3 regions of the Exiguobacterium sp. s168 genome follow, and region 1 is predicted to be linked to each of the others. Evidence: riboswitches for the same ligand, from Rfam matches in the RefSeq annotation. Region 1 holds a riboswitch; each other region holds the start of a gene.
The links. Region 1 has a riboswitch for thiamine pyrophosphate ahead of thiD (bifunctional hydroxymethylpyrimidine kinase/phosphomethylpyrimidine kinase). Riboswitches for the same ligand answer to the same signal wherever they lie in the genome.
Positions count from the first base shown of each region.

Region 2: linked by a shared signal. The riboswitch ahead of thiT (energy-coupled thiamine transporter ThiT) and the one ahead of thiD (bifunctional hydroxymethylpyrimidine kinase/phosphomethylpyrimidine kinase) in region 1 are both predicted to bind thiamine pyrophosphate.
Region 3: linked by a shared signal. The riboswitch ahead of KNQ15_RS07765 (ECF transporter S component) and the one ahead of thiD (bifunctional hydroxymethylpyrimidine kinase/phosphomethylpyrimidine kinase) in region 1 are both predicted to bind thiamine pyrophosphate.

Region 1 is NZ_JACSNE010000015.1:61,624-68,901, forward strand. It holds gene KNQ15_RS10150 (murein hydrolase activator EnvC family protein) at 133-1,410, shown strand; TPP riboswitch at 1,474-1,584, shown strand; gene thiD (bifunctional hydroxymethylpyrimidine kinase/phosphomethylpyrimidine kinase) at 1,699-2,502, shown strand; gene thiM (hydroxyethylthiazole kinase) at 2,483-3,250, shown strand; gene thiE (thiamine phosphate synthase) at 3,240-3,878, shown strand; gene KNQ15_RS10170 (hypothetical protein) at 3,899-4,333, shown strand; gene KNQ15_RS10175 (ArsR/SmtB family transcription factor) at 4,389-4,757, shown strand; gene KNQ15_RS10180 (CHASE3 domain-containing protein) at 4,803-5,441, opposite strand; gene KNQ15_RS10185 (YitT family protein) at 5,635-6,501, opposite strand; gene KNQ15_RS10190 (hypothetical protein) at 6,780-7,241, shown strand.
Region 2 is NZ_JACSNE010000001.1:105,523-112,800, forward strand. It holds gene rsmB (16S rRNA (cytosine(967)-C(5))-methyltransferase RsmB) at 1-324, shown strand, start outside; gene KNQ15_RS00550 (Stp1/IreP family PP2C-type Ser/Thr phosphatase) at 343-1,077, shown strand; gene pknB (Stk1 family PASTA domain-containing Ser/Thr kinase) at 1,080-3,014, shown strand; gene rsgA (ribosome small subunit-dependent GTPase A) at 3,040-3,945, shown strand; gene rpe (ribulose-phosphate 3-epimerase) at 3,948-4,604, shown strand; TPP riboswitch at 4,627-4,736, shown strand; gene thiT (energy-coupled thiamine transporter ThiT) at 4,798-5,358, shown strand; gene KNQ15_RS00575 (thiamine diphosphokinase) at 5,360-5,962, shown strand; gene KNQ15_RS00580 (amino acid permease) at 6,016-7,278, opposite strand, start outside.
Region 3 is NZ_JACSNE010000009.1:73,829-81,106, reverse strand. It holds gene KNQ15_RS07785 (alpha/beta fold hydrolase) at 1-716, shown strand, start outside; gene KNQ15_RS07780 (NAD(P)/FAD-dependent oxidoreductase) at 789-1,820, opposite strand; gene KNQ15_RS07775 (energy-coupling factor transporter transmembrane component T family protein) at 1,876-2,598, opposite strand; gene KNQ15_RS07770 (ABC transporter ATP-binding protein) at 2,570-4,099, opposite strand; gene KNQ15_RS07765 (ECF transporter S component) at 4,096-4,668, opposite strand; TPP riboswitch at 4,769-4,868, opposite strand; gene KNQ15_RS07760 (50S ribosomal protein L25/general stress protein Ctc) at 4,964-5,635, opposite strand; gene KNQ15_RS07755 (GNAT family N-acetyltransferase) at 5,927-7,278, opposite strand, start outside.

The DNA.
Region 1 (7,278 bases):
AAAAACCGTTTTCATTTGAAATGTAAATGAAATTTTTTTGAAACGATTACGGTGCTATAATCTATTTCAGATATGAGAGAAACTTGAATACTATAATAAAATATGAAAAAACATAAGTGAGGAAAACGATATATGCTAAAAAAACTAATTTCTACCATTGTTTTAGGAGCATTACTTATAACAGGAACACAACCGATTGCAGCAGCGACAATTAAAGAAAAAAAGGCTGAGAATGCCGCTGAACAACGTAAACTTGAAAAAGCAATCAAAAAACAAGAAGCTAAAATCTCAAAAGAGCAACGTCAAATCAATCAAATTGACGCAGCAATCAATGAAAAGATTTTCCAAGTCTCCGAAAAAAATAAACAAATTGAACAGTTGAACGTTCGAATCGATGAGTTAAAGGCAGACATCGTCCGTTACGAAGAAATGTTACAGAAACAGGAAGAACTACTCGGTGATCGTTTGCGTGTTTTCCAAGAAAACGATGGAAACTCGATTAAATGGGAAGAAGTCATTTTCGGATCGAAAGATTTAGGTGATTTATTTAGCCGTGTCATGGCGGGGAAAAAAATCGCTGAGCAAGACGATAAAATGATTTCGGATTACATCGCTACGCAACAAAAATTAGCAGAAGCAAAACAAGCGCTCGTTGAGAAAAAAGCGGAGCAAATGCAGGAAAAGAAAGTATTGATTGAACAAAAGAAAGCGTTAAAGCTTCAAATGAAAGAACGTAGTGCTACGCTGAAGAAATTACGAAAAGGGAAGACGAAGTTCACGACAGAACTGTTAGACGCAAAAGAACTTCAAGCGACTCTCGAAGCGCAAGAACGTGCAATTGCGGCAGCAAAGGCAGCCGCTAAAGCAGCGGCTGAAAAAGCAGCAGCGGAGAAAGCAGCAGCTGAAAAAGCCGCTAAAGCGAATGCTCAAGCAGCAAAACAAACAGGTAAAAGTTCGGAATCAACTGGTTCCGTTGCCCCGCCCGTTGTTTCGAGTGGAGGAAAATTCGTTCGACCGTCTTCTGGTGGAGTGTCACAAGGATTCGGACCAGCAAGTGGTGCGAATGGTTACACGTTCCACAACGGTGTTGATTTCAGTGGTTCGGTCGGGTCTCCAATCGTCGCGGCAGCAGCTGGAACGGTCATCACAGCATCAGGTGGTGGACCTTACGGCAATCATGTCATGATCTCTCACTTCCTAGATGGACAAGTGTACACGACCGTCTACGCACATATGAGTTCATTATCGGTTCGTGCAGGGCAAACGGTCTCTCAAGGTCAGCAAGTCGGGACACTTGGTAGTACAGGAAATTCAACAGGACCACACTTACATTTCGAACTACATGTCGGAGGCTATCAATACAGTGCTTCTTCTCCTCTAAATGCAGTCAATCCATTGGCATATCTGTAATCAAAACGGGCTTCGGCTCGTTTTTTTTTCTTCTCTATGCTACAGTTAAGGCGAAACGAATACTTGAGCAACTAGGGGAGCTGGAGGAATCCGGCTGAGAGGAAAACCAATCTGTTTTCGACCCTATTACCTGAACTGGATAATACCAGCGTAGGAAAGTTGAGACGAACGGATACCGGAATGCGTGTATAACGCTTTCGTATAGCGTCGACTGCTTTTTTATAGCGGTCGGCGCTTTTTTGTTGGTCACGACTCCCTTACATTGCTCGATGGGAAGGTGAAAAGAACATGAAACATGTACTGACGATTGCGGGATCCGACTCCGGTGGTGGAGCTGGGATTCAAGCAGATTTAAAAACATTTTCGGCTTTAGGCGTTTATGGAATGAGCGTACTGACAGCCGTCACAGCGCAAAATACGTTGGGAGTTCAAGCGGTGGAAGAGTTATCCCCAGAAATCGTAGATGCCCAGTTAACGTCGATTTTTTCAGACATTCGTGTCGATGCGATCAAAATCGGAATGGTCTCGAATGCGCAGACGATTCGTGTCATTGCTACACATCTCCGTAAACAAACAGTCCCTATTATATTAGATCCCGTCATGGTCGCTAAAGGCGGTCATGCCCTATTGCGGACGGAAGCTGAACAAGCATTGATTTCAGAACTTTTACCACTTGCGACACTCGTCACACCGAATTTACCGGAAGCAGAGCGTTTAACAGGACGATCGGTCACCAATCTAGAGGAAATGCGACTGGCGATGCATCAATTGGCTACACAGACAGGTGCAGTATTGCTAAAAGGTGGACATCTCTCAGGAGCTGCGACGGATTTGTTGTTTGATGGGGAAGTGGAACACCGCTTCACATCGGAACGATTAGACAATCAACATACTCATGGTACTGGTTGTACCTTATCCGCAGCGATTGCAGCGCGGATGGCGCTTGGAGAAGAGTTACAAGATAGTGTACGACAGGCGAAAAACTATGTCACGGAGGCAATTCGTCATGGATTTGCTCTCGGACAAGGTATTGGACCGACACATCATTTTCATTCACTTTGGAGGGATACACATGTTTACGACCATTCTTGAACACAAACCACTCATTCACCATCTGACGAACACGGTTACGATCAACGACTGCGCAAACGTCACACTCGCTGTTGGAGCATCCCCCGTCATGGCAGAAGACATTCGTGAAGTAGAAGAGATGGTTAGACTCGCGCAAGCTCTTGTCTTAAACATTGGTACGATCGATGCAGACATGCAAGCAGCTCAACGACTCGCAGTCCGTGAAGCGGGACGTTTGAATGTCCCAATCGTTCTTGATCCCGTAGGAGCAGGAGCAACGACATTACGTACTGCTTTTTCCAAAGAACTCATTGATCTCGGGTGTACGGTCATTAAAGGAAATGCTTCTGAAATCAAGACGTTACTTGGGGAAGACGGACGAACTAAGGGAGTCGATGCTGCGGGAGATGCAATTATGGATCGAGAAAGTATTCGCGTATTCGCTCGCAAACACAAATCTGTCCTCGTCGTGACAGGTCCGAACGACTACATTACGGATGGAACGCGCGAAATGGAATTACATGTAGGAACACCGCGTCTAGGAGACATCACGGGTACGGGCTGTATGACGGCCTCCTTGATTGCGAGCTTCCTCGGTGCAGGATATACGGCATTTGAGGCGGCTGTCCACGGGACATTTGTCATGGGAAAAGCAGGGGAACAAGCAGCCTCCGCGCAAGGTCTTGGTGATTTTAAACGAGAGTTGTTCAATGCCATCAGCCTTATGACGGAGCAAGACCTGGTGGAGGTGACAGAACGTGTCAATTGATTACTCCATCTATGCAGTGACGGATCGTCGGTACCATCCTGGAGTCGCGATCGATACGGTCGTTGAGGAAGCCATTTTAGGTGGTGCAACAATCGTGCAATTACGGGAAAAAACAGCGCAAGGAAAGGAATTCTTTGATCAGGCAGTTCGGTTGAAAACACTCACGGATCGCTATGATGTTCCTTTAATCATCAATGATCGGATTGATATCGCGTTACTCACCGGAGCTGGTTTGCATATCGGACAAGAAGACATTCCTTTAACCGCAGCACGTCGCCTTTTACCAGATGCTGTGATTGGCGTATCAGTAGCAACCGTTGCACAAGCGATTGAAGCAGAACGAGACGGAGCCTCTTATTTAGGGGTGGGTTCTCTATTTGCGACTTTATCCAAAGCGGACGCTGATTCCATGTCGCACACGATGCTTCAGGCGATTCGGGAAGCCGTACGATTACCTCTAATCGGTATTGGTGGAATCACAGCAACGAATGTCTCCTCTCTGCCCATCCCGCTGGAAGGGTATGCCGTCATCTCAGAGATTTTCGCTAAAGAAGATCGACAACTCGCTGCGCAGCAAATGACAGATGCTGTGCGAGAATGGCATCAATCACTTCAGAACAGGGTATAATCCGTTCAGAGGTGATTGTATTGAAATGGCAGACGATCCGTTTTCGCGGCTATTGGATTCGATATCGGTTAGAACCACAAATCATTCGAGTCGATAATCAGGGGATCTACCATCTAGGAAAAGTCTTATTTCCGCGTCCTAATCGTGTTTCCTATGAAATGGCCCTTTTATTGAAAGAAAAGTATGAAAGACGCTACAAACGTCCGTTGTATATTAAAACGAGCTCGATTGCGACGGAAATTTGGGGTCATACTCATTTAGATATTTATTACCGGGCACTTCTTCGTCTACCGATTCCGACGCGACTTCGTCAACGTTATACGAACCGATTAGAAAGCACGAAAATCATTGATATCGGCGTACGCGCTGTCGACCAAAATCGAATTGTCTGGGATATCGGAGATTACGTAGGAGGATGGTTCGTGTTTTGGCTCATTCGCAGACGAATGCGCTGAACTTGCAATGTCCCGTTTCTCGTGGTGCAATATAGGTAGAAACGAGGTGACAGACATGGACATTCCCCGTTGTGAAACGATTGCGATTGACGAACAGCGTGCGTCTGAAATCGGACGAATCGTGGATACGATTCCGACGCTTGAAATCGGAAAGCTATTTAAGATTCTTTCGGATGCGACACGACTGCGAATCGTTTATGCGTTGACGATCGAAGAAGAACTATGCGTTTGTGATGTCTCAGCCTCTGTCGACTGTTCGATCGCGACAGCGTCGCATCATCTTCGGTCTTTGTTGAAACAAGGACTCGTCAAGTTCCGAAAAGAAGGAAAAGTCGTCTATTATTCCTTAGATGATCATCATGTATCATCGCTTGTGCATATGGTGATGGAACATGTACAAGAGGGAAAAGCAATGCCTGAATAAATCTTTAGAATAAACGAAAAGCGCAGCCGAAGCTGCGCTTTTCGTTTATTCTAAAGACGATTGTTCTGATCCCTTAGGAGCGAAGCGGTGGAAGAAAAAGACCGTGGCACTAATTAATAAAAAGGACAGGATGGAGAGAGCAAGACACATCCATTTATATGTAGCGATTAAAGAATCTGATTGTTGTAATTTGGCTTGAAGCGTTTTATACAAATCATCTTTCACACGGGATAAGTCTTCGAGAATCGTTTGAGTCGTCTGAGTCGACTGTCTAGCAAGACGTTTTGCGGCTGTTGGACTTTGACGTTCATAGACAACAAACACGCGTTCAATCTCGGACTCCCAGACATTGTTGCGGCGAAGGAGATCTTTAATCGTCCCTGGGGTAGTCGACGATTGGTTCAGACTATTGCGCAAATCATGAATTTTAGACGTTGAAAAGTAATATTGTTCGATATAACGATTATCTTCATACAATAAGAGACCACGAACCGCATTGGCACGATCTCGATTGTGTTCGACCAACTGATCTACCTGATTGATTAAAGGTATATTATGATCCTTCATTTGCTCGGTCATCGTTGCAATCGTCCGATAACCGGATAACGCATAGATGATCGGGATAGAGGCGAATAAGCTGACCAAGAAAATCAGCAGAATACGCTGACGCCAAAGAGAGTGCATGCAATCATTCCTTTAAATAAAAGACTTGTCATAAGCTTAACTACTATCGTAAAAAAAGTGAAGCCTGTCTATTTTTTGAATAGGGATAATGACTGAAAAAGTGAATAATACTAATAAAAAAGCAGGAAAGATGATGCAATACGAGAAGCTGTTTTAAGAAGATAAAAAAAGCACAGCTAAGCTGCGCTTGGTGTTAAAACGAATACGAATGTTCCTTGTAATTGCCGAAGACAGTGTGGATTTCCGAGAATGTAACGAATGCATTCGGTTCGACAGAAGAGACGATTTCTTGCAAACGGACGATTTCGTTATTTTGAACGACGACATAGACCATTTTTTTCGTTCGGTTGGAGTATCCCCCACGTGCATCAAGAATCGTGACGCCACGTCCGAGTTCTTTTGTGATGACTTCATTGATTTCATCTGCTTTCTCACAAATGATAATACATTGCTTAGAAGCAGAATAGAAACTGTAAACCGTCTGAAGGGCTTTGGCGCGAACAAAGCTCATGATGAGAGCGTACATAACATGTTTAAGATCAAAGACCCACCATACTAGGATGTAGATGACAAGATCTTGCATCAGAAATATACGAGGAAGTGGCCAGTTATGAAAACGAGCAAAGAAAAATTTTCCAAGAATATCAAGCCCTCCAGTTGAAGCACCACCGAAGAAGATCAATGCCATTGCGAGACCAGAAACTAGACCAGCAAAGATAGAAGCGACGAGCGGATCATTTAGAGATTCCGGAACGATTTGAGTCGGAATCCAGTCAATTAAAAAGGAAGAAGCAATGACGATAATTCCAGATAAGAACATGAATCGTTTGCGCAGGAAACGGAAACCTAAAAGGAAGAGGGGAATGTTTAAGAGCAATTGCGTTAATCCGATTGGCGTGTGGAAGAGCTCTTGAATAATGAGCGTGATCCCCATGATACCACCTGATCCGATATCATTTGGAGATAGTAGTAGGCTGATGTAAAGGGAATACAGCAACGTACCAATGATTAAGAAACTGATTTTTTCAACTCTCTTTTTCTGTGGGTGTGTTGTAGTCATGGCAATATGATGAGTGACCTCATGCTCCTCCTTCTGTGAGTATCTGCCTGCAAGAGTACGCTCATATGCATAAAATTTCAACCCTTCTTATGAAAAAAAGATGAAAAAGGGTACGTTTTTTTAGGAAGGTGATGAAAATGAAGAAAATGTTATGGATTCTTGGTTGTATCTGCTTAGGAATACTAGTTGGAATTCGTCTTTTTGAACAACCCAATGAAAAAAATCAATCATCCATTTGGCATGATGGTGATCTTGTAGCGAGACAAGTGGGGGCCTCGATGACGAATACGGTAGCGGTTCGTCAACTAGCCGAACAACTTCCGTTCTCATCAGAATTAAAACAGGTAGATGTTGAAGGAGAATCGTTACGTCTTGCCTATGAAGTGACAGGAAAAGAGCGACAAGCTTGGATCGGTACCGATACCGGGACACTACAAGTGAATCAGGATTTTTTAAAGGCTCGATTATCTAAAGTTCTGATGCATCATACGCTTGTTTTATTTTCAACGATTCCTGATTTAACTGACCTAGAAATTCACTACACGGATCCGTATTCAGGTGCAGATTTTACGATGGACCGGAAAACATTCGACGCCTATACTCCGACCGATATCGAACGAGCTACTTCGTCTTCTAGACGCTTTAATCGTGTCGTCATTGATGGCTATGTGCTTGATGAATCAAGACGAAATACTTTCTTTGAACGCTTCGCATCACGACTACGAATTCAAACTAATTAGTTGTATAAAGCAAGAAAAGGCATTTTTCACAATCTCG
Region 2 (7,278 bases), on a different contig from region 1:
AAACCAGATATCAAATGGACGAAACGTCCGGAACAGCTCGAGCAACTGCCGAAAATCCAACGAGATATTCTGACAGCTGTCTTACCACTCGTTAAAAAGGGTGGAACCTTCGTCTATTCGACTTGTACGATTGATCCGACAGAAAACGAGGAGCAGACAGCGTTCATTCTCGATCAAGGGTTCGATTTTGACACATCCTTCGCGGCACGCATGCCAGAATCCGTGCGACATCTGATCGGGGATCGAGCAGAACTCAAGTTGTTACCGACGACAGTTGGAACGGACGGCTTCTATATTGCCGCGTTTAAAAAACGAGAAGATTGACACGAACGGAGGACTGTCATGGAGTTAGCTCACCTTTCGACTACTGGGAAAGTCAGGACTAAAAATGAGGATACGGTATTACTCGTCGGGAACGCCGAACGTGGTCTTGCCGTCGTTGCGGATGGTATGGGAGGTCATGCTGCTGGCGATATCGCAAGTGCGATCGTTCGCGAGGTATTTGAAGCATCCTTTTTACTCATGCCAAATCGTCCGATGGAATTGTCTGAATGGATAGAACAACGTGTAGCCGAGGCGAATGCCCGGATTCTTCAGTTTTCAAAAGAAGAGCAACTTGCGATCGTCGGAACGACCATTGCCTGTGTCTGCTGGGTCGAGGATTTGCTCGTCATCGGTCATGTTGGAGATAGTAGGGTCTATGCCCTTGAAGGTACGGTGTTAAAACAATTGACGGATGATCATTCATACGTCAATATGTTACGACAAATGGGAGAACTTTCGGATGAGGAAGTCGAAAATCATCCACGTAAGAATGTCATCACACGGTCGGTCGGCTCGAACGAAACGGTCGAAGTCGACATTCAAGTCAGAGATGCTCCAGACTATGACCTCGTCCTCGTCTGTAGTGACGGGTTGACCGATGAAGTGCCAGATGATGTCATCGAACAGATCATCTTACAGGATGAGCCGCTTGATGAGATCGTCGGACGATTGGTGAAAGAAGCGAATGCTCGAGGAGGCGCAGATAACATTACGATTGCCGCCATCCGGTTCAAAGAAAGAAAGAGGGTCTGAATATGCGATACGGAGATCGATTAAATGACCGCTACCGCATAGAACGGCTAGTTGGAAGTGGCGGGATGGCGAATGTCTATCAAGCCTATGATGAGATTTTAAAGCGTCATGTTGCCATTAAGATTTTACGAACTGAATTTTCGCATGACGAACAATTCATTCGTCGATTCGAACGTGAAGCACATGCTGCTACCAGCTTGAATCATCCAAACATCGTTGCCGTCTATGATGTAGGCGAAGAAGATGCCATCTATTACATCGTCATGGAGTATATCGATGGTATGACATTAAAAACATTTTGTGAAAATCAAGCATTACCTGTGCCGCAGGCAGTTGATATCATCGCTCAAATTTGTGATGCAATCGATCACGCCCATGCACACCGGATTATCCATCGCGATATTAAACCGCAAAACATGTTGATTCGAGAAGATGGTACCGTCAAAGTAACGGATTTCGGAATTGCTGTGGCGATGTCGAATGCGACGCTGACGCATACGATGTCCGTTCTTGGGTCCGTGCATTACTTTTCACCGGAACAAGCAAAAGGTAAATTTGCGGATGAGAAGTCGGATATCTATTCACTTGGTGCTGTCTTATACGAACTTGTGACAGGACAAGTACCGTTCGAAGGGGATTCACCGGTCGCGATTGCGCTGAAGCATCTGCAAGATACACCGCGTCGCCCATCCGTCTTGAATCCGAAAGTGCCACAAGCGCTTGAGAACTGTATCATGCAGGCGCTCGCGAAAGCACCGCATGACCGCCAACAGTCCGTCGCAGCCTTTAAGGCAGATATGGTGACGGCGTTGTCTGACGAACGGGCAAGTGAAGGCATTCGAGGTGCAGAAGAGGATGAGATGGAAAAGACGATGGTCTTGTCACCCGTCCAAGTGCCAGAAGAATCAAAAGCGGAACCAGAATCACCCGCCGTCACGACTGTTCAACCGAAAACACCGGAAAAGAAAAAGAAAAAACGCTGGTGGATCGTTCTCTTATTGCTCGTTTTACTCGGTGGAGCGGCTACGACGTTTGCGATGTGGCCAGATCCAACGGTCACCGTACCATCTGTCGTCAAGACGGATGGAGACGAAGCGGAAACGAAGCTTGAGAAACTAGGATTCGTTGTTGAGACGACAGAACGAAATAGCGATACAGTCGAGGAAGGCGATGTCATCAGTCAGACACCGCGTGAAAACGCACAAGTCAAGAAAGGCTCAACAGTCAACTTGGTCGTCTCTACAGGTAGTGCGCCGGTCGAAGTACCAGATGTGACAGATGACGCTGAAAAAGAGGCGATTGCCACATTAAAAGAGGCTGGATTCGCAAAAGTCGAGGTCGAACGTGAAAAGTCGGATGAAATCGAGCGAGGTAATGTGATCCGGCAATCGATCTCTGCTGGAACGGAAGTGATTGCAAAAGAACAGACGATTACGATCACTGTCTCGGAAGGAACGTCGTCCTTTGAATTGAAAGACTTGACGAACTTATCGAGTGATGAAGCGAAAGCGTATCTCGATGAAATGGGTCTCGACGGCACGTTTGAACAAGAATTTTCAAGTGACGTCAAGCTCGATCAAGTCATTCGTCAATTCCCACAAGCAGGAGCACAAGTCGAACCAAACGACTCTGTGACCGTCTTCATCTCTAAAGGTGAGGAAGAAAAAACGGTGACGGCAACGTTCCCTGAAAAGGTCGTCTATGATGCGGTCAGCGAGAATGAGGACGAGGAACCGCCGAAACAAGTCATCCGGATTGAGACGGAAGACGCGAAAGGGAAGCGGACCGTCATCGAGGAATCGATTGATCAAGATGAGACATTCGACGTACCGGTGACGATCGATCCGGGAGAAGAAGGAAAAATTACGATTTATAAAGACGATACGGTGTATCGTTCAAAAACCATCACGTACAACCAAGCAAAAGACGCACAATGAATGTGATGAAAAAGGAGTGCATAGGATGACGGAACAACGCATCGAAGAGAATCGAGAAGGAACGATCATACGTCTGCAGGGCGGCTTTTATGATGTCATGACACCAGAAGGAGAGGTTCGTTCAAGAGCAAGAGGGAATTTCCGAAAACGCGGTATCAGTCCAGTCGTCGGAGACGAGGTCGTTCTTCATATCGAAAGTGAGACCGGGTATATTCTCGAAGTGAAGGAGCGGGACAACTTTTTAGTACGCCCTCCAGTCGCGAATATCGATCAGGCATTGCTGGTCGTTTCGGCGGCAGAACCTGATTTTTCAGCGCACTTGCTCGACCGATTTCTCGTCTTGATCGAAGCGAAGGAAATTCAACCTGTCATCCTGTTGACGAAGATGGATTTGCTGGACGATGTCAAAGGACCGGCTGTCCGAGACGCCATTGCCGCTTATCGAAAAATTGGATATACAGTCATCGAGACATCAAGTGAGACATTGACGGGTGTTGAGCAAGTCCGTCCGTTACTTGCTGGAAAAACGAGCGTTCTCGCGGGACAATCCGGTGTTGGGAAAAGTTCATTGCTCAATGCACTGGAGCCCTCTCTTGATTTAGAAACGAGTGCGATCTCGAAATCACTGGGACGTGGCCGCCATACGACACGACACGTCACGTTGATGCCGCTTGCGGAAGGATTGATCGCCGATACGCCAGGGTTCTCGAACCTTGATTTTCCGTATGAAATGGAAATCGAGGATGTACGATGGAGTTTCCCAGAATTCGTAGCTGTACAAGATGATTGCAAATACCGAGGTTGTTTGCATTTGAATGAACCCGGTTGTGCCGTCAAAGAAGCTGTCGAAGCACGAGAAATCATGTCCTCTCGTTATGAGAACTATGGTATGTTTATAGACGAAATCAAGAATCGAGCCCGGAGGTATTGAAGATGATTAAAATTGCACCATCTATCTTATCAGCAGATTTTGCGAATCTCGAGCGTGATGTTAAAGCAGTCGAAGCGGCAGGAGCGGACTATATCCATTTTGATGTCATGGATGGTCAGTTCGTACCGAACATCTCATTTGGATTACCTGTGCTTAGCAGTTTACGTCAAAAGACGGATATGGTCCTTGACGTCCATTTGATGATTGATCAACCCGAACGTTTCGTCGAAGATTTCGTCAAGGCAGGGGCAGACATCGTGACATTCCACGTCGAAGCAACGAATCATGTCCATCGCGTCTTGCAACAAATCAAAGCAGCGGGCGCAAAGGCAGGGGTCGTCTTAAATCCGCATACGCCGTTATCAACGATTGAACACGTTCTTGAGGACGTCGACATGGTCTTATTGATGACGGTCAATCCGGGCTTTGGTGGACAGGCATTCATCGAGAGTGTCATGCCGAAACTCGCTTCACTTGCGCAAATGAAGGCAGATCGTGGTCTGACATTCGAAATCGAGATTGATGGTGGCGTCAATCCGGAAACGGCAAAACTTTGTATTGATAACGGTGCGAACGTTCTTGTCGCAGGATCAGCAATCTACAATGCACCAGATTATGCAAAGGCGATCACTAGCATTCGTCAAGGGGCTGCCGTATAATAAAGACGAGAAAACGAAATATGATGACCGCAAGGGGTGTCGCTTGAAAAGCGGCTGAGAGGAGTCTTTTAGACTTTAACCCTTCGAACCTGTTCCGTTCAAACGGACGTAGGGATGTGGCGCACGCAGGCAGTACGGCGTTCGTCGTACTGCCTTTTTGCGTCCTCTCGTACAATGAAGGAGGAAAAATAGCATGAAACGGTTACAAATGATGATGGAAATTGCCATCTTCGCCAGTCTCGGAGTCGTCTTTGATTTACTGATTCCATTCAAAATGCCACAAGGAGGCTCCATTAGCTTAGCGATGCTACCGATCTTCGTCATGGCATTTCGCCACGGTGTCATCGGGGGTGTCGTCACGGGAGCGCTTGTCGGTACGATTCAATTGATGTTCGCTCCACAAGTCTTGACGATCGTTCAACCGATGCTTGACTATACGATTGCGTATGGTGTCGTCGGATTAAGTGGTCTGTTCGCACGTCAAGTCAGACAAGCCGCGCGCAATGGACAAAAGAAAAGCTTAATGGCGTTCGTTCTCCTTGCGACGTTATTAGGAGCAGGGCTCCGCTATATTTGTCATGTCATCAGCGGAATCGTCTTCTTTGCCAAGTATGCAAAAGGTCCAGTCGTGGAATACTCTTTTGTCTATAACGCAACGTATATGGTTCCTTCTTACATCTTATGTGGAATCGTAGCAGGAATTCTATTCACGACTGCGCCACGCTTACTACGTTATTCGGCACGAGGTGTCTGAGATGCGGGCGATTCTCGTCTGTGCCGGTCCGCAAGAAGAAGTGCCGGATTTACGGACGTTTTGTCAGCCGGGTGATTTCATCGTCGGTGTCGACGGTGGTGTTCAGACGGTCGAATCGTTTGGGCTGACCTGTGATATGACAATCGGTGATTTCGATTCACTTGGTTATGTACCTGAAGGGGCAATCGTTCATCCGGCTGAGAAAGATGAGACGGATCTTGAACTTGCCCTTCGTACAGTGTCTGAGAGGGAACAGCATGAAGAGATCATCATTATCGGGGCGACAGGTGGAAGGCTTGACATGACTGTTCAAAATGTCTATTTGTTGAAGCAATATCCAGAGGCGCGACTTGTCACGAAACGAGAAGAGGTGCGATACTTGGCAGCGGGAACGTATGCAGTCGAAGCAAGGAGCTATCATTATCTTTCTTTCATTCCACTTGTGCCGTCGACCTTAAGCTTATCCGGAGTCAAATATCCACTGGATGCCCATCCAGTACCCGTCGGAGGTTCCTTGACGGTCAGTAATGAATGGCGTGCGTCAGAAGCGAAGGTAGAGCTCCATCAAGGAGAACTATTGATGATGCGGACGCTTAAGGAATAGAACAATCATAGGAAAGAGGTCGTGGATGATTCCGCGGCCTCTTTCATATGAAATTATTCTTCGAGTTGAGAAGGGGCGACACGGATGTCACTTTGAGCGGATAGATGTTTTCCTTTGACGAAGAGATGATAACTTCCCCACATGACAAGGAAGAAAGGAACACCGATGTATAGCGCGATTCGTTGATCCGCTTGAAACGCTAGACTGACGAGGACAACGACGTTTAGCGTCAACGATATCAACGGTAACACTGGATAGAGTGGTGTCTTGAATTTTAATTCGGATAAATCGTGTCCGTTTCGTAAAAACTGACGACGAAATGCGAGCTGAGAAGCAGAGATGGAAATCCAGCCGACTTGAGCGCCAAGTCCGGCTAAGGACAAGAGCCAAATAAAGACGGTATCCTCTGCGAAAAACGCGGTCAGGAGCGATAACATCGCAAACATCATCGTAAAGAGTAAAGCGCGCATCGGCACACCACGTGCATTGACGTAAGATAATTTCTTTGAAATCATCCCTTCTTGCGCCATCGCCCATAACATCCGGGTCGCCGCATATAATCCGGAGTTTCCGACGGATAATAACGCTGTCAAGACGACGATGTTCATCAAATCAGCAGCGTACGGGATACCGATCGCATCAAAGACCATGATGAACGGGCTGCTGATTCCTCCAGCCGTCTCATACGGGATTAATGCACCAACGATCGTAATCGATAAGACGAAGAAGATGAACGTACGCCAGACTGTATTCCGGATGGCTTTTGGAATCGATTTTTCTGGCGTGTCGGACTCCCCAGCCGCAACACCGATCAATTCCGTTCCTTGGAAGGCGAAGTTGACAGCAATCATCGTCGTCAAGACGCCAAGAATCCCGTTTGGAAACCAACCGCTTGCCGTAAAGTTCGCGAATAACGAGGTTGGACGATCTGCTTCCATCGGTAACCAGCCGAACCAAGCAGCGCCACCTAGAATGATGAAGAAAAGGATCGCGAGGACCTTCAAACTCGAGAACCAGAATTCGGCTTCACCGAATGCTTTGGCTGAGACGGCATTCAGACCGAACAGTAAGACCGTAAAGACGGTACACCAGACAACGACGGGTACATTCGGAAACCAGCGGTCCATCAAACTGCCAGCTGCCGTGATTTCGAGTGCGACCGTCACGGCCCAGCCGAGCCAATAAATCCAACCGACGGCAAAGCCAATTCCTGGTCCGATGAAGCGGGTCGTATAGGTCTGGAAGGACCCCGAGACCGGCATATAGACCGCTAATTCCCCTAGACATAACATCGTCAGATACATGATGGTCCCACC
Region 3 (7,278 bases), on a different contig from region 1:
ACATGTTCGAGTATCAAAAAAATCTGCTCGTCGAAGAAGGATACCGTTACGTCGGAATCGATTATCGCGGTTATGGTAAATCAGATGCACCGGCAACGGGATATGATTACAAGACGATGGCGTCCGATATCAATGAAGTCATCGAACAGCTGAAATTATCGAACGTCACGTTGCTTGGTTTCTCGATGGGAGGAGGAATCGCCTTGTCCTATCTCTTACAATACGGGGATTCAAAAGTCAGTAAGCTCGTTCTCGCAGGAGCTGCAGCACCTGTCTTTACACAGCGAGACGGTTATCCATACGGAATGACAAAAGAAGAAGTCGATGCGTTGATTGCCGACACGAAACAGGATCGTCCGTCGATGCTCAAAGGATTCGGGGAAATCTTCTTTGCGAAGGAACATCCAGAACCACTCCAACAATGGTTCCATGGACTTAGTATCGCCGCTTCGTCCCACGGTACGATTCAGTCAGCAATCGCCTTACGTGACGAAGACTTACGTGGAAAACTCGAGAACATCAAAGTCGATACGTTGATCATCCACGGTAAAAAAGACCAAGTTTGTCCGTTCGAGTTCGCGGAAGAAATGCAAAAGGAAATTCCACATGCACGCCTTGAAGTCTTCGAAGAGAGTGGACACGGCATGTTGCTTGATGAACAAGAGAAGTTCAACGAGACATTACTGTCATACGTCAAAGGAAATCAAACCGTCTAATCTAACAAGCCATGGACACCCGTCCATGGCTTGTTTTTGTGTACAGAAAAAAGCGTGCGCCGGCGCACGCTTTTAAGGGCGATACTTCCGCATGAACCGTTGATCAATCCAACGCTTCAGGTACCAACCGAACGGCAGTGTCGAATAATGATTACCATACAGGGAAACCGCATGACGTGGTCCCATCGATAAAATCGTCAAATAGTTCGTTTGCGGACGATAGGATCGCAACGTTTCTTCTTTGACATACCGCAAGAGGTTTGCCAGTAAGATCGGTGCTTGCCGGACAGCTGTGACGCCGTTCTTTGGAATATCGGGATAAGCGACGAGGGTCGCCGCGTCACCCGCAGCAAACAGACTTGGATGATCGAGCGCTTGCAACTGCTCATTGACGAGTAGGAACCCGTCTTCCGTGAAGAGCTTACTGTCTGCAAACAATACCGGAGCTTTCGCACCCGTTAAGCGGATGATCGCATCTGACTCGATTGGTGGATGATGTGAAAAGCGGAGAGGAGACGCCTCGTTCAGTGGCCGTTCTCGAATCCAATGAACATCGAGTTCTTGTAAGCGTCTCGCAATCGCTTCCGCTGCTGGGTGCCCTGAAAGTAACTCTGGATCCGTGATCAGGGTGATCGGTACACCCGCTGCTTTTAAGGACGCCGCCATCTCGACGGCCGCTGCGCCGCTTCCGATCACGACCGAACGCTTTGCTTGTTGCAGACGCTTTAATGTATCCGGTAACCGGTAGTTTGGTTTAATCGATAATCGTGTCGTATCTTCCGCCCAATCGAACGAGCCAATATTCGTCGAGACGACGTCATAGGTGTAGCGTCTGCCGGATGCACCGAAGACGACCTTTTCATCGGGGTCGATTTTGATGACGGTCTCTTCGATGAACTGTTTATCATTGGCGCGACACAGTGCGGCGACGTCGATACGGATCTCATCGATATCGTACGTTCCGTCAGCAAGTCCGGAGTACATGCCTGAGTAATATTGGTACGTCGAGGCATTTAAAATCAGCCACTCGACGTCTTCTGTTGGTCCGTGTGTAATGCAATGCAGGTGAGCGTGACCTGCACCAATCAAGAGGATACGTTTCATGTCGTTCTCCTTCAATCTGTCTTGCTAGAGTGTACCCGGATACGGGTGACGGTAATCATAGCCAAAAGACAAGACTGATGAATAGGAGGATGACCACGAGATAAATAATATCCTGACGCTGAACGACCGGTACCTCGTAATACGTTCGCTCTGCTGAAAAGTGACGGGCTTCGAGAGCAATCGCCATCCGTTCTGCCCGCTGGATCGATCGTGAGAAGAGCGGCAAGCCAATTGAAAGAAATCCATCACCAGGAAAGCGATTGTGCACATTGCGAATCATCCGGACTTGCCGCAAAACGCGGACTTCTTCGACCAGTTGCGGCAGAAAGCGAATCCCGGCAAGGAATCCGTAAGCAAAGCGGGGCGATAACTTCGCCTGATGGATCAAGCTCATTACGAAACGGGTCGCGTCGGTCGTCGTGACGAAAGCGAGGCTCAAGCAGACGAACGTGGCCATCCGCAAGGCAAGTAACCAGCCGTGCGCGACGCTTTCCGACGTGACATGAAACCAACCAAACGACCAAAGAATATTCATTCCTTTGCCGAAAGCCGCCATCATCCAGAACGTCAATAAGAATAATAGACTATACGGCGCAAGTCGCTTCAAGAAATCAAAAGGACCCCATCCGGAGAGGAGTAGCAGTGCGATAGCAAAACTCAGGAATACTAACGTTTTGACCCAGTCATTCGTTGCAATCAAGGCAAACATGATCAAAAACAATCCGCTTCCCTTAATGACGGGATTGAGTTTAGCGAACGGGGACACGTTCGTTTGCATCACGTTTCACCTCCTGGAATTGGTACGAGAGTGGACGTTGTAGCTGACAGCGCTCGAGTAATGGAACGTCAGCGAATAACTCGCTTGGGCGACCGTCAAAAGCAATCCGTCCTTGCTCCATGACGAGGACACGATCCGCATACCGGGCGACGAGCTCCATATCATGCGTCGCCATGACGAGTGTCGTACCGTTCTGTTGTTCCATCTGTAACTGTTCCATTAAGCGTCGTGTCGTCAATCCATCTTGTCCGAAGGTCGGTTCATCGAGCAACAATAAGTCTTTCGTTTGTCCGAGCATCGTTGCGACGCTGAGCCGTCGTTGTTGCCCCGTACTAAGAGCAAGTGGTGACTGCTGTTTGACAGATGTCAGTTCCAGCCGTTCGAGCAACGCCGCGCGCTTAACGTTCGTCGCTGCCCGGTGGCTCCAGTCGATTTCCGCTTCGACCGTCAGCTTAAGAAACTGCAGATCCGATTGTTGAAAGACATAGCCAACGTGCTCATAAAAGCGACGCCGGGAGTAACGATGAACCGGACGCCCCTGGAACTGATACGTTCCACGATTGGGAAGCAACCGCCCGAGTGTCGCAAGCAATGTACTTTTCCCGGATCCATTTGCCCCAAGCAGCATCACCCATTCTCCTGTCTGCAGGGAAAATGTCGCATCGGTCAGCGGATATGGTGCTTTCGTCGATAATGCAGCGACGTGTAACAAAGAGCGACCAGCTGTAGCGACGGGGGAAGGCACATGAAGTCGCGCCGCTTGCGGTCCATCTATGGGTAACGTCTCTAACATGTACGGATACAAAGAGGGAACGGCAATGCCTTTCGATTGAAGCCTTGTATACGCCTGCGGGAACAAATCCTGCGGATCTGCCGTCGCAGTCACCGATCCGTCTTCAAGTAAGACGATCTGATCGACATACGGCAAACAGACATCGAGTTGGTGCTCGATCAAGACGATCGTTAAATCGTGTTCTTTCTGAATCCGAAAGATCAACGCCATCAGCTCGTGTTGCCCGATCGGGTCAATCTGAGCCGTTGGTTCATCGAGTAATAAGATCGTCGGCTCAAGTGCTAGGACCGCTGCGAGCGCGAGACGCTGTTTCATTCCACCGGATAGACTCGCGATCGGTGTCGAGAAGGGGAGGGGGAGACCGACGAGTGCGAGTAAGCGTTCAATTCGTTCCTCCATCTCTTCGCGTGGAATCGAGCGATTTTCTAAACTAAAAGCGATTTCGCGTCCGATCGTCTCCATGCAGAACTGTTCTTCTGGATTTTGAAACAAGATTCCGACCGAACCGGACCGGGTAACGGTACCAGTCTGTTCGACTTCAATCGTTTCCGGTGTCAGTCCGGCAAGGGCATGAAGTAATGTCGTCTTGCCACTCCCACTTCGTCCGAGTAGAAGGGTCGTCCCTTGCTCAATCGTCAGCGATACATGATTGAGCACTGATTTCATCTGACCGGGATAGCGGATGCTGAGGTCGTCGACAGTAATCATGCGATTTCTCGTTTCGCACGTCCTGCCGCAAACCCGTTCAAGACACCAGTCGCAACAAGGCGACGGACGAGAATGGCTGCAAGCAAGCCACCGAGTAATGCGCCGCTGATCAATTGTAAGCCAGTTGTCGCAAGCAACGTCGTCGTTGTGTAGTAACCGAATCCGTTCGCGATTAGACTATAAACGATGCTACCAATCGCGGCTCCGACACCCGATAACATCAAGGTCCATGTGTCATAACGACGGTAACGCGTCATCGCGAAGACGAGTTCCGCACCAAGTCCTTGGCAGACTCCGATCAGAAGAGCGGATAAACCAAAATGACTACCTGTGAACAGTTCGACGGCTGCCGCGACGACTTCCGCAATTAAAGCGGCACCTGGCTTTTGAATGATTGCTGCGACGAGCGGACTCGCAATGATCCAGATGCCAAACATCCAGTTGGCACCGACAGGACCGAAGATCGCTGAGATTGGTAACCAGAGTGTTGACCAACCAAGATAGATGACGCCGCAAGCGACGGCGAGCATCATCATGACCATGATTTCTTTCATTTTCCAGTGTTGCATTAGATACGTCCTCCTTTGAATGGGGGAGACGCCAAAAAAGACCGCCCTCCGTAAAAAAGAGAGCGGTCCTCAGAAAAACTGCGCGCAGCAGGAGTCATTGGATGTGATCGCTCCACTTTCCTACGCTAGTATGAACTAGATCAGGTTCGAAGGGTCCGAAGTGAATCGTCTCAGCCAATTGGGCTCCCCTAGTGGATATGGTAATAGGTGATACGCTGTTCACTTTAGGCAATCCAGCGCCTGTTGTCAAGACACAAAAAAACGATACGCCGCAAAGGGCGTATCGTTAAACGACTTATTTATTGTCTTCGTTCTCTTCAGCTGTTTCTTCTGAAGACGCTTCTGTTGCTTCCGCTTCGTTGTCTTCGCCAGCTTCTGCTTGTGCCTCTGCTTCCTCGATTTCTTCAAGATCCTGCTCGAGTGTCGATTCGACAACAGCTGCGACTTGAATATCGCCTTCTGTAACGATGCGGAAATCTTTTTGTTCTGGAAGATCGGCTACAGAAATCGAATCGCCGATTTCGAGGTTCGTGACGTCGACTTCGACGTTCTCTGGTAATTTATCTGGTGTAGCGGCGACTGTTACTTTAAAGAGTGTTTGTGATAGGAAGCCACCAACTTTTGCACCGGCTGCTTCGCCAACGAGTACAACGTCTGCTTCGACTTCTGTTTCTTCATCCATTTTCACGGCGATGAATTCAACGTGATCGACTGTTGGGGTGAAGACATCCATATCACGGCGATTGATCAAGACGTTAATATTTTTACCATCGAGTTTGAGTGAAATCAAGACGTTTTCACCGTTTTCTCGGACGATTTTAAGCAATTCTTTTTCTTCAAACGCGATTGGTGTACTTTCCACTTTGTAACCATACACGACGCCAAGAGCTTTTCCTTCATGACGCAATTGTTTACGGAGTGAGCGTGGACGTACCTCGCGTTTTTCGGCTGTTAAATTAACTGACATGTTCATTTCCCCCTTGAATTTGGTATAGCCCTCAAAAGGTAATGAATGTAGGAGCAGGACGAATCCTGAACAATATGAATCATGCTAAGACAATCGGTTTCAGACTCTCATGAATCTGACGATTTCCTGACTTTGCATTTCTCTCCCAGGTCATTACGCTGATATTGAGAAACATGTGTGAGTAAGTCACCAGTTTGATGCGGTGCTAATGAGTTTATACCCCTATGTTTTAAATCCATAAACCTCTTTTTTTATCTTTTTGAAGTCGAAAGACCTCCAAACCGCTTGAAATCAAGGGTTGAGAGGTCTTTCATTTTTTTCATTCTTTATGGTGATTCGTTGATTTTCACGAACTAAAACACGAACTAGACGTTCAATTTGCCGCATCGTCGTCTGGCCCATCGTCGAAATTTGTAGCCACTGATTGTAAACGAGATAGTCGCTTTCGTACTGGACGTGATACCCCTGAATGCGCAGAGCGTCGCCTAAATCAGTTGCGGACGGATGAACGATCGTCAGTATTCCCGGCGCTTGTGCTTCCTGTTGTGCGAGCAGTTGGAATCCAGTTGCGCGGACGGCTTGTTCGAGATAGGTCATCTTGATTGCTGCTTGATTAAGATCGAGGGCATCAAGCGCTGCCTGACAGGCAAGCAACAGGTTCGACGAGCCGGAAAAGGCAACCCCTTCTGCGTAGAGCCCTAAATCCAGATAACGGGGAATACAGAGAGAAGGTAGGACGCGATCTGCGTGACCAATGAACGCAAGACCCGGTAAACCACCAATCGCTTTCCCGGAAACAGTCGTGACGAAAGTGCAGCCATCGTATGAGAAATGTCCGGTTCCAACAGCGCTGATCGCATCGACGACGAGTGCGGTTCGTTCATCTAACAGCACTTTTACTGCATCAAGATCATAGAGAACACCCGTTGACGTCTCACAATGCGTCAACCAGATCCAGTTGTATGCCGTTTGCCACAATTGATGAGCGAGTTGCTTCAAGTCGATCGGGTGACCGGGGGAAAGCGTATGGACATCAAAGGACTTGCCGGCACGTGCCGCGTGATCAATCAAGCGTTGACCGAACTCGCCGCCGTTCAGGATCAATCCATGTCCAGTGAGTTGTTGCGCGACAATATCATTGGCGAGCGTACCGCTGCCGACGGCCATCGAGACATGTGGCAAATCCAGCAACTGACACATTCGGCCACGTAAATCTTGATCGAGCTGCCGCATCGAGGCCGTACGGTGTGGACGCGGTGCTTGTTGCGCCGCTTGACGGACCGTCGGCGCAACCTCGACCGGACCGGCTAGAAAATGCAGGGGACGTAAGACATCTGCGATGACGGATCGTTCATATGTTGCGCGCGACAACAACATCGGTACAAACTGAGCATCGCCACTGCCAAGCGTTGGTGCAATCGGTGTGAAGCCGAACCGCGCGTATAGTTTTGCTTCTCGCGTCGTACCACTGATATAGACATGATCAATCGTCTCCCGCTCGAGGTAGACCATTAAAAAGCGCATCAATTGCATGAACGTACGACTATTGCGGTATTCGGGACGAACGCTAAGTAAGCGGATTTCCGCTGGGTCCGTCAGTGTCTCTTCTAGCGTCACGCCCTTTTCCTCAAGCGAAAAGGGAC